Regions from separate parts of the Vogesella sp. genome, predicted to be linked through region 2. Evidence: riboswitches for the same ligand, from Rfam matches in the RefSeq annotation. Region 2 holds a riboswitch; the other holds the start of a gene.

What was found. A riboswitch is a leader RNA that binds a small molecule or an ion and turns the genes downstream of it on or off. The one in region 2 is predicted to bind thiamine pyrophosphate.
Region 1: another riboswitch for thiamine pyrophosphate. It lies ahead of ACK4FZ_RS06825 (thiamine ABC transporter substrate binding subunit); the one in region 2 lies ahead of thiC (phosphomethylpyrimidine synthase ThiC).

Annotation. Positions count from the first base shown of each region.
Region 1 is NZ_JBKBHK010000004.1:194,049-199,370, forward strand. It holds gene ACK4FZ_RS06820 (ABC transporter permease) at 1-1,156, opposite strand, end outside; gene ACK4FZ_RS06825 (thiamine ABC transporter substrate binding subunit) at 1,280-2,293, opposite strand; TPP riboswitch at 2,349-2,443, opposite strand; gene ACK4FZ_RS06830 (class I SAM-dependent methyltransferase) at 2,523-4,055, opposite strand; gene ACK4FZ_RS06835 (hypothetical protein) at 4,068-4,427, shown strand; tRNA gene ACK4FZ_RS06840 (tRNA-Thr) at 4,442-4,517, shown strand; gene phnF (phosphonate metabolism transcriptional regulator PhnF) at 4,634-5,322, shown strand, end outside.
Region 2 is NZ_JBKBHK010000007.1:97,886-103,207, forward strand. It holds gene ACK4FZ_RS10565 (hypothetical protein) at 1-10, shown strand, start outside; gene ung (uracil-DNA glycosylase) at 209-922, opposite strand; gene ACK4FZ_RS10575 (rhodanese-like domain-containing protein) at 996-1,322, opposite strand; gene ACK4FZ_RS10580 (protein-L-isoaspartate O-methyltransferase family protein) at 1,326-1,985, opposite strand; TPP riboswitch at 2,116-2,252, shown strand; gene thiC (phosphomethylpyrimidine synthase ThiC) at 2,360-4,264, shown strand; gene ACK4FZ_RS10590 (tetratricopeptide repeat protein) at 4,387-5,322, shown strand, end outside.

The sequences.
Region 1 (5,322 bases), on a different contig from region 2:
GCAAGGCGTAGGCGGCGATCAGCAGCCCCACGCTGGCGCTGTACTGCGGGTACAGCAGCAGCAGGCCAAAGGCCAGGCACACCGGCGACACCATGAACGGCAAAAACACCAGCGCGCGCAAGGCCAGCCAGCGCTGCGCCGCCCAGCCGTGGCACAGGCCCAGCAGCAGCGACAGCCCCAGCGCGGCGCCGGAAAAGCGCAGCGTATTGCCCAGCGCCGCCAGCACCTCGGGCTCGGCCAGCATCGCCCACACGGCGGCATCGGCCTGCAGCGCGCGCCATACAATGGCCAGCAACGGTAGCAGGCAACACAGGGCCAGCACCGTCAACGCACTCGCCAGTAGCAGACGTTGCGGCCAACCCTGCGCCGGGGTACGCAGCGTCGGCGCCAGCCGCTGCGGCCGCGCGAGGCCACGCTCCAGCGCAGCGTAAGCCAGCGCCACGGCAGCGCCGACGCCCAGCGCCAGCAGCGCCAGCACGCCGGCGTCGGCCAGGTTCAGCTCGTAGGCCACCAGCGTATAGATCTCGACTTCCACCGTGGCGTAGCGCTGGCCACCCAGCAGCAGCGCCAGGCCAAAGCCGGCAAAGCAGTACAGAAAAATCAGGCACAGCGCCGACGCCAGCCACGGCCGCACCACCGGCCACTCTACCCGCCAGAAGGTACGCCACGGCGAGGCGCCCAGCGTACGCGCCACCGCCAGCCGGCTGGCCGGCACCTGCTCCAGGCCGTCCACGCCGGCGCGCACCAGCAGCGGCAGGTTATAGAACAGGTTGCCGTACAGCAGCAGCCACGGCGTGTCCTGCAGATTCACGCCGGCCACGCCATGCGGGCCGAACAGCGCCAGCACCCCCATGCCGGCCACCAGCGTGGGCATGACAAAGGGCAGCATCAGCAGGCGCAACAGCAGGCGGCGGCCGGCAAAATCGAAACGCGCCAGCACCCAGGCCAGCGGCAGGCCGATCAGCAACGCCAGCGCGCAGGTAGCCAGCGCCTGGCCGGCCGACCACAGTAGCCGCCACTGGATATAGCTATCCTGCAGCAGGGCCAGGCTGAAACCGGCGTGCCCTTCCTGCAGCAGGCGCGCCAGCGGCGCAGCCACCATCAGCAGCAGGAAGGCCAGCGGCAACAGGGCTGGCAGGGCAAGGGAACGATTCATGTGCAAGACGGGTGCCGGTAAAAGGTGTCGGTCATTTAATGAGGCGTTGTGTCACAAAAGCGCAAGGGCGCCGCAGGCGCCCTTGCCACGCCGTGCTGCGGCCCACGTTGGCCGCAGCGGCGATCAGTTTGCCGGCGTCACCACCACACGGTTCCAGCGGCTGACCCAGCCGGCCGTCTTGCCGTTCATCGCAGCCAGGCTGGGGTTGCTGAACTTGACCGGCTTTTGCGCGTGGGCAAACACCGGGTCGATGGCGGTGCCGGCCACGGCCGGGTACATCCACATCTTGGTCTGCAAGCCGGTCTGCACGCCGTCGCTACGCAGGAAATCGACAAACGCCTGCGCCGCCTGCGGCTCCTTGCCGCCCTTCAGCAGCGCTACGCCTTCTACTTGAAGGAACACGCCGCCTTTCAGCAGCAGGTTGGCGGTGGGCGATTCGCTGATTTTTTCCTTGCTGTAGAACACTTCTGCCGCCGGGCTGGTGGCGTAGCTCACCACGATCGGGCGGCTGCCGCCGTTGCGGCTGAAATCGGTGTAATACGCCTCGCTCCAGCCCTTGCTCACTTTCAGGCCGTTGTCGCGCACTTTCTCCCACCATTTGAAGGCGCCGTCTTCACCACGGTCGGCGATGGTAGCCAGCAGGAAGGCCAGGCCGGTACTGGACGTAGCCGGGTTTTGTACCACCAGCAGGTCCTTGTAGGCCGGTTTGGCCAGGTCGTCCAGCGTGGCCGGCAGCGGCAGCTTGGCCTTGGCAAACCAGCTCTTGTCGTAGTTCAGCGTTACGTAGCCGTAGTCCACCGCTACCGCGCCCGGCAGCTGCGCGTCTTTTTCGGTGCGGCCAACCTTGCTGCTGGTGGGCGCCAGAATGCCGGCGGCCGTGGCCTTGGCGATCAGCGTGTTGTCGATGCCGTACACCACGTCGGCGATCGGGTTGGCGCGGGTCAGGATCAGCTTGTTCAGCATTTCGCCGGCGTCACCGCCCTTGACGATGGACAGCTTGACGCCGCTTTGCTTTTCGAACTCGGCAATGCGCTCTTTGGGCAGGCTGAACGAGCTGTGCGTCATCACGCGCAGCTCGGCTGCCAAGGCAGACAGGGACACGCCAGCCAGGGCCAGCAGCAATACAGACTTCTTCAACATTTCAGACATCCTCTTTTGGTGATGACGCTACCAAAAAAGAAAGCGGGACACGGGCAGACGCCCATCACGCTCCCTCCGCTGGCATTATCCAGATCAGGTTCTGGGGTATGTCTCAGCCCGCACGCGCAGGCACCCCCGGTGATCGAGCCGCGAGTATAGAGCTTTGTGTCACATTCGTTAACACCCGGCGCAGGATTGGCGCAGACAGCCGGGCACCCACATGGCCTTAGCCAGCCTGATCCAGCAGACCCCAACCACGCAGCAAGGGCAGCTCGTGATCAAGGAAACGCTGCGCCAGGTCTTGCAGGTACTGGCGCTGCGCGTCACGGCTGGCCAATGCCTGGCCCTGATGCGCCACGCGCTCGCCATTGGCTTGCAGCCGTGCATCCAGTGTGGCTGCCATGGTGTCGGCGTGGCACTCCCCTGCCAGATAGGCTTGCAAAAAGCACTGGCTGAAACGCGACACTGCCACGCCACCACCTAGCTCCGGGCTGGCCAGCGCCGCAAAACGGGACGAGTGCACGGCCTGTTGCAGAATGAAATTGTTGATACGCGCCGCCACGGTACGGCTTCCGGTAGCCTGCGGTGGTAGCGCTAACAGCATGCGCGCGCCCACCAGCACGCGGATTACCTCGCGGAACTGGCTGCCACGGCAGCTGCGCTGCACCTTGGCAGCCAGCTCGCTTAGCAAGTGCGGCTGACCGTCAGCCAGGCAATCGAGCACCGGGTCGTACACCGCCGGGGTCAGATTGATGGTGCCGCGCGGCAGTGCCAGCTTCATTTTCACCTCGCTACGCGGCAAGGCCAGGGCTACCCGTTGCTGGCCCCAGCGCGCGTCCTGCTCGGCCGGCTGCAGCCGGCGCGGGCCTTTGATCCAGTAATCGCGGCGGAACTGCTGGTTCAGGATGTAATCGCGCACCGTTTCGCGAAACAGCGGGTCGGCGGTGCCGTCCAGCAGCGCCTGCTGTTCCGGCGTGTAGTGCAATACCGGCACCTGCTCCAGCGTGCTGGCCTGGCAGGCGTAGCCCAGCTTGGCCGGCGCCAGCGCCGCCGCCATGTCGGCAAAGTACATCGGCGTCCAGTCGCGGTTGAAGTACTCGTGCGCCAGATAGTGCGGGTCTTGGCCGGCAATGCGCGTCAGCCGCTCGCGCAGCTTGTCGTCGGCCAGCGCACGCGGTGCCACCGCCAGCAACTGCTGGCTGAACGCCAGCGCATTCTTCACCTGCGCCTCTACCCCCAGGCCCGGTGCGCTCATGCGTTCGGCGTGCTGCACAAACAGCTGGCGCAGCGGCGCAAAGGCGGCCCAGCCGGGCAAGGTGTTGTAACTGATGTACAGCACGCCGCCGACACGCAGCTTGCGGCGCACGAAATCCACAATCAGCGCCTGGTTTTGCGGCGAGATCCAGCTCCAGATACCGTGCAGGCCGATGAAGTCGAACAGTGGCAGGTCGTCGCGGGCGCAGAATTCAGCAAACGATTCGTCACTGAGCTGCGCACCGTTGCCGCAATCGGCGGCCAACTGCCGGGCAAAGGCCGCGTGCTGCGGGTTGAAGTCGTTGCCGTACCACTGGGTACTGCCCGCCGCAGCGTGCAGGTTCACACTCATGCCCTGGCCAAAGCCCAGTTCGCAGGCGTGCTGCCACTGCGGCACGGCAAAGCCGGCGTCCAGCAGCACGAAGCCGGCGTAGTGCGGGTTGAGCTCGCTGTAATAACCGTAGGTGTAATCGAGTTCGGTGACGTAACCGGCAGACCAGGACATGGCAACTCCACAGTGAAAGTGAATGACGGTGCGGCTTTCACCTTAGCCCAGATCACCCCCCGCGCGCAGCTTGCACGCGGCATGGCGACAGGCACACAGCACGCGGTTGCGGCAATGTCACCACGCATAGCCGAATCAAAACTATTGGATAATAAATATCAATTTAACATTACTATCAAAAACCGCGATACTGCCAACATCAACCCACAAGGAGCCCGCCATGAAACACCTGCTGCAATACCGCGTCAGCCTGGAAGAAATGTGGTCGCACCTGGTGTGGCTGCAGTAAATCGCTGCCGGGCAGCCAGCCGCGGCACCCCGCTTGCAGATTTTTTGCAAGCAGGGCTTGCCAAAGCGCCATGCCTTGTCTAATATTCGCGTCCTACGCCGGTGTAGCTCAGTTGGTAGAGCAGCTGACTTGTAATCAGAAGGTCGAGGGTTCGACTCCTTTCTCCGGCACCAAGCATTTAGGCCCCTGTCGCAAGACAGGGGCCTTTTGCGTTTGCGGCCGGCCGCACAGCTGCAGCTGTCACATTGCCGTGCTATGGTGCGGCAAACCGTTGCTACCCCGTACCCGCATGAACAAACGCCTGAGCCGCCCTGCCGGCACCCCGTTGTGGCTGCAAATCGAAGCCACCCTCAGCCAGGAAATCCTCGCCCGTACCCTGCAAGGCCGCCTGCCCAACGAGCAGGCGCTGGCCGAACGCTTTGCCGTCAACCGCCACACCGTCCGCCAGGCCATCCAGCAACTGCTGGCCAAAGGCCTGGTACGCATCGAACGCGGCCGTGGCACCTTTGTGCAGGAAGAACTGATCGCCTACCGCCTGGGCAAGAGCAGCCGCTTTTCGCACAGCCTGAGCGAACAACACCTGGTCAGCGACGTGGACATCCAGTCCTGCCACTTCGAGCCGGCCAGCGACGCCGTGGCCCGCCTGCTGGGCGTGGCCGAAGGTGCGCCGCTGCTGCGCGTGGAAGCGCTGGACCTGGCCGACGGCAAGGTGGTCAGCGTCTGTACCCAGTACTTTCCGCTGCCGCGCTTTGAAGGCTTTATCGAACACTACCGCCACAGCCGCAGTACCAGCGAAGCGTTTGCCCGCGTCGGCATTACCCGCTTCAACCGCACGCTCAGCCGCATCAGCGCCCGCCTGCCGCGTCCGGAAGTGGCCGCCGCGCTGGGCCTGGGCAAGCAGCAGCCCATCCTGTACGTGGAAAGCGTGTACGCCGACAGCGACGGCCAGCCCATCGAATACGGCATTACCCGCTTTGG
Region 2 (5,322 bases):
ATGGGCGTGAGCAAAAGTGCCGCTTGTCGCATTTTCCGTGCTTTTCGCGTGCTTTCGTGGCTAAAAAAGTCTTTTCGCCACGGAAACACACTGAAAACACGGAAGAGAAAAGCGCTAGGGCTGCCCGATGCGCGTGGGCAAAACGCTGCTGCTTGCTGCAATTTCCGTGCTTTTCGTGTGCTTTCGTGGCTAAAACAGCACTTCAGCCTTAAAACAAACCACCCTGCGGCGCCGGCAGCGCCCAGTCGATGCCCTCGCGGCCATGCGCCTGTAGCCAGGCGTTGGCCTGCGAGAACGGGCGCGAGCCGAAGAAGCCGCGGCTGGCGGACAGCGGCGACGGATGCACTGCCTTGAACACGCCGTGGCGGCTGGCGTCGATACGCTCGGCCTTGCCCTGCGCCCAGTTACCCCACAGCAAAAACACGCAGCCGGGGTTGTGGGCGTTAACGGCGTCGATCAGCGCGTCGGTCACCGCCTGCCAGCCGAACTTGCCGTGGCTGCCGGCGCAGTCGGCCTCCACCGTCAGCGAGGTGTTCAGCAGCAGCACGCCCTGCTGTGCCCAGTGGGTGAGGTCGCCGTGGCTGGCAGGGGCGATGCCGAGGTCGCTGGCCAGTTCCTTGTACATATTGCGCAGGCTGGGCGGAATCTTCACCCCGGCCGGCACCGAAAAGCTCAGCCCCATCGCCTCGCCGGCGCCGTGGTACGGGTCTTGCCCCAGGATCACCACCTTCACCGCAGCCGGGTCGGCGTATTGCAGCGCGTGGAAGACCTGCCCGGCGGGCGGGTAGATGACGGCGCCGCCAGCGGCACGTTCGGCCAGTTTGGCTTCAATATGCTGCAAGTTGGCCGCCATCGCAGGCTGTTGCAGCACGGTTTGCCAGGCGGCAGGCAGGCGGGCGAGGGCAGGGGCGAGGTGGTACATGGCAGGCTTCCGGTAAATAAGGCAAAAACAAAGCCGCCCGGCAGGGGCGGCTTGAGGGTGCGGCAGCGGGCGCTCAGTAGTGCGCCATGCTCGGGTCAACGTCGTTGGCCCAGGCTTCCACGCCGCCGCGCAGGCTCAGCACCTGCTCGAAACCGGCGTTCTGCAGGAACAGGCCCACCTGGAAGCTGCGCACGCCGTGGTGGCAGATGGTGACGATGGGCACGTCGTCCGGCAGCTCGTTGTGGCGCAGCGGAATCAGGTGCATGGCGATCTGCTGCGAGCCGGGAATGCGACACAGGGCCAGTTCCCAGTCTTCACGCACGTCCAGCAGGTAGGGCTGCGGGCGGCTGCTATCGGCCAGCCAGGCGGCCAGCTCGGTGGCGCTGATTTCTCGCATCATGGCTTAGAAGCTGAAGCGGGCCGGTTCGATGGCGTCGATCTGCTGCAGACGCGGCAGGTTGGTATCGAAGCTCACGCTTTCCTGGAATGCGTTTTCGCTGACGCGGGTGATGATCTTGGCAATCATCACCGGGGCGTCGCCCACGATCACGGCCATGCGGCCACCCACGGCCAGCTGGGCCTTCAGGGTTTCCGGCACCACCGGGGTGGAGCCGCCAACGCAGATCACGTCGAACGGGGCTTGCTCCGGCAGGCCGGCAATGCCGTTGCCTACGCTGAGGGTCACGTTGCGGATGCCGGCGGTTTTCAGGTTGGCCGCAGCGCGTTCGCTTTGCTCGGCGTCCAGGTCCACGCTGTACACGTGCTGGCTTACCGCGGCCAGCAGGGCGGTGAGGTAGCCGCTACCGGTACCCACTTCCAGTACCTTGTCGCTGGCTTTCACTTGCAGGTCTTGCAGCAGGCGGGCTTCGACTTTCGGCTCCAGCATGGTGCTGCCGTTTTCCAGCGGTAGCTGGGTGTCCACGAAGGCCAGCAGGCGCTTTTCTACCGGCACGAAGTCTTCGCGCTTCACGTGGAACAGCAGGTCGAGGATGGAGGTGTCGAGCACATCCCACGGACGGATTTGCTGCTCAACCATGTTGAAACGGGCTTGTTCGAAATTCATTCGGAAACTCCGGGGGATCCAAGACAAATAACATATAGGGCGATTCTGAAAGCGGGGCTGTGGCAACCCTGCTTCCACAATCGTCCGGCAGATGGCAACTTGCGATTATCCCACAATTACCTTACCTTCACAGCATCGCTAGGGGTCCTGCGACGCTTGTGTACCATTCGCACCAATTTGCGTATGGCATGAAGGCGCCGCGGGTGAGAGTTACCCTTCGAACCTGACCCGGATAATACCGGCGTAGGGAAGCGTAATCTGCCAGACACCGCCCGCCGCGCAGCGTTCCCCGCCCGGCTTGCGGCCAACCCTGGCAGCCGGGCCAGCCCGGGCCGCTCCTTGCGCCGTTTCATCGCCTTGGAGAACCCGTACCGATGAACGCGCCTGCCAAACTGAACCAGCAAATGGTGGTGGATTCCGCCGCCATCCAGCCGCTGCCCAATTCCCGCAAGATCTACGTCACCGGCAGCCGCCCCGATATTCGCGTGCCGATGCGCGAGATCAGCCAGGCCGACACCCCGACCCAGTTCGGCGGTGAAGCCAACCCGCCGATTTACGTTTACGACACCAGCGGCCCCTACACCGACCCGCACGCGCAGATCGACATCCGCTCCGGCCTGCCGGCACTGCGCGCCGCCTGGATCGCCGAACGCGACGACACCGAGCTGCTGGCCGGCCTGTCCAGCGACTACGGCCGCGCCCGCGAAGCCGACCCCAAACTGGCCGACCTGCGCTTTAACCTGACGCGCCAGCCGCGCCGCGCCAAGCCCGGCTGCAACGTCACGCAGATGCACTACGCCCGCCGCGGCATCATCACGCCGGAAATGGAATACGTCGCCATCCGCGAAAACCTCAACCGCCAGGCCTACATCGACAGCCTGCACGCCACCGGCAACACCCGCCTGCTGGAACTGATGACCCGCCAGCACGCCGGCCACAGCTTTGGCGCCCAGCTGCCGGACACCATCACCTCCGAGTTCGTGCGCCAGGAAATCGCCGCCGGCCGCGCCATCATCCCCAACAACATCAACCACCCCGAAAGCGAGCCAATGATCATCGGCCGCAACTTCCTGGTAAAAATCAACGGCAATATCGGCAATAGCGCGGTAACGTCGTCGATCAGCGAAGAAGTGGACAAAATGACCTGGGGCATCCGCTGGGGCGCCGACACCATCATGGACTTGTCCACCGGCAAGAACATCCACGAAACCCGCGAGTGGATCCTGCGCAACAGCCCGGTCCCCATCGGCACCGTACCCATCTACCAGGCGCTGGAAAAGGTCAATGGCAAGGCCGAAGACCTGACTTGGGAAATCTTCAAGGACACGCTGATCGAGCAGGCAGAGCAGGGCGTGGACTACTTCACCATCCACGCCGGCGTGCTGCTGCGCTACGTCCCGCTCACCGCCGGCCGCATGACCGGCATCGTGTCGCGCGGCGGCTCCATCATGGCCAAATGGTGTCTGGCGCATCACCAGGAAAATTTCCTGTACACCCACTTTGCCGAAATCTGCGACATCATGAAGGCCTACGACGTGGCCTTCAGCCTGGGCGACGGCCTGCGCCCCGGCAGCGCCTGGGACGCCAACGACGCCGCGCAGCTAGGCGAACTCAAAACCCTGGGCGAGCTCACCCAGATTGCCTGGCAGCACGACGTGCAAGTGATGATCGAAGGCCCCGGCCACGTGCCGATGCAGCTGATCAAAGAAAACATGGATAAAGAGCTGGAATGGTGCCACGAAGCGCCGTTCTACACGCTGGGCCCGCTCACCACCGACATCGCCCCCGGCTACGACCACATCACGTCGGCCATCGGTGCCGCGCAGATCGGCTGGTACGGCACCGCCATGCTGTGCTACGTCACCCAGAAAGAACACCTGGGACTGCCCAACAAGCACGACGTCAAGGAAGGCATCATCACCTACAAGCTGGCCGCCCACGCCGCCGACCTGGCCAAAGGCCACCCCGGCGCGCAGATCCGCGACAACGCGCTGTCCAAGGCGCGCTTCGAGTTCCGCTGGGAAGACCAGTTCAACCTGGGCCTGGACCCGGACAAGGCGCGTGAATTCCACGACGAAACCCTGCCCAAAGACAGCGCCAAGGTGGCCCACTTCTGCAGCATGTGCGGCCCGCACTTCTGCAGCATGAAGATCACCCAGGACGTGCGCGAGTTCGCCGCCAAGCAAGGCATCAGCGAGCAGGACGCGCTGCAGAAGGGCATGGAAGTGAAAGCCATCGAGTTCGTCAAAGGCGGCGCCAAGCTCTACGACAAGGCCTGATGCGGCGATTGCTTCACGTGAAACAAAAAGGTTGGCCGCAAGTAATGCGGCCAACTTTTTTACAATCATCAATCCAATGGCATACTATGGTTTCACCCTTCGATCCACACCAAGGTAGTACCATGCGTCTGCTTGCCCGTCTCTGTCTCCCACTGCTGTTTATTGCCTGCAGTCATGCCGGTAACCGCATAGACGAGCTACTACTGCAAGGTGAGTACCAGCAAGCGGCTCAGGAAGCCGAAGCATCGCTTGCCGCCGCCAGCGACCAAGCAAGCCGCTGGCAAGCACGCCGCGACCTAGCGCGCAGCTGGTTACGACAAGACCGCTACCAAGAGGCCGGCCCCTTGCTGCAATCCCTGCTATACGGACCAGACGCCATCCCTGCCGACACGCTGCTCTACGCTGACGTGATGGATGCCTGGTTCGAGTTCCTGCGCGACAACACCCGCTATCAAGAGGCCGAGACTGCAGGCAATGCGGCACTGGCTATGCACAAGAAGCTGCTGGGCGAACAGCACTTGCTGGTGGCCGAATCCCTCAACAATCTGGCCCTGCTACACCAGTACCGCAGCAACTACCGCGAAGCTATCCGTCTGCACGAACAGGCTCTGAACATGCGGCGGGCACTGGCTGGTCAGCTCAGCCGCGAGACGGCAGAAAGCTTGCACAATCTAGGTACGCTGTACAGCCGCCAGAAAAACTGGCCCAAAGCCCGCGACTACCTGCAACAGGCTATCGACATCAAAAAGCAGATTTTGCCGGCAAACCACCCGTCCATGCTGGTTAGCAAGGCCAGGCTGGGCAGCGCCCTCAGCAGCGACAAGCAGTACTCGGCGGCCATCACCTTGCTGGAAGAAGTACTGGCCGCAGAGCAGGCCGTACCCAAGCGCAACCCGGTTCACCTAGCCATCGTGCTACGCGAGCTGGGCGATGCGCACCACAGTCTGCGGCATGTAGAAGAAGCAGAGCGCTACTATCAGCAGGCACTGATGCAATTTGCCGCCACCGTCGGCAAAACCTCTTATCCCTATGCCGTAACGCTCGATAGCCTAGGGTGG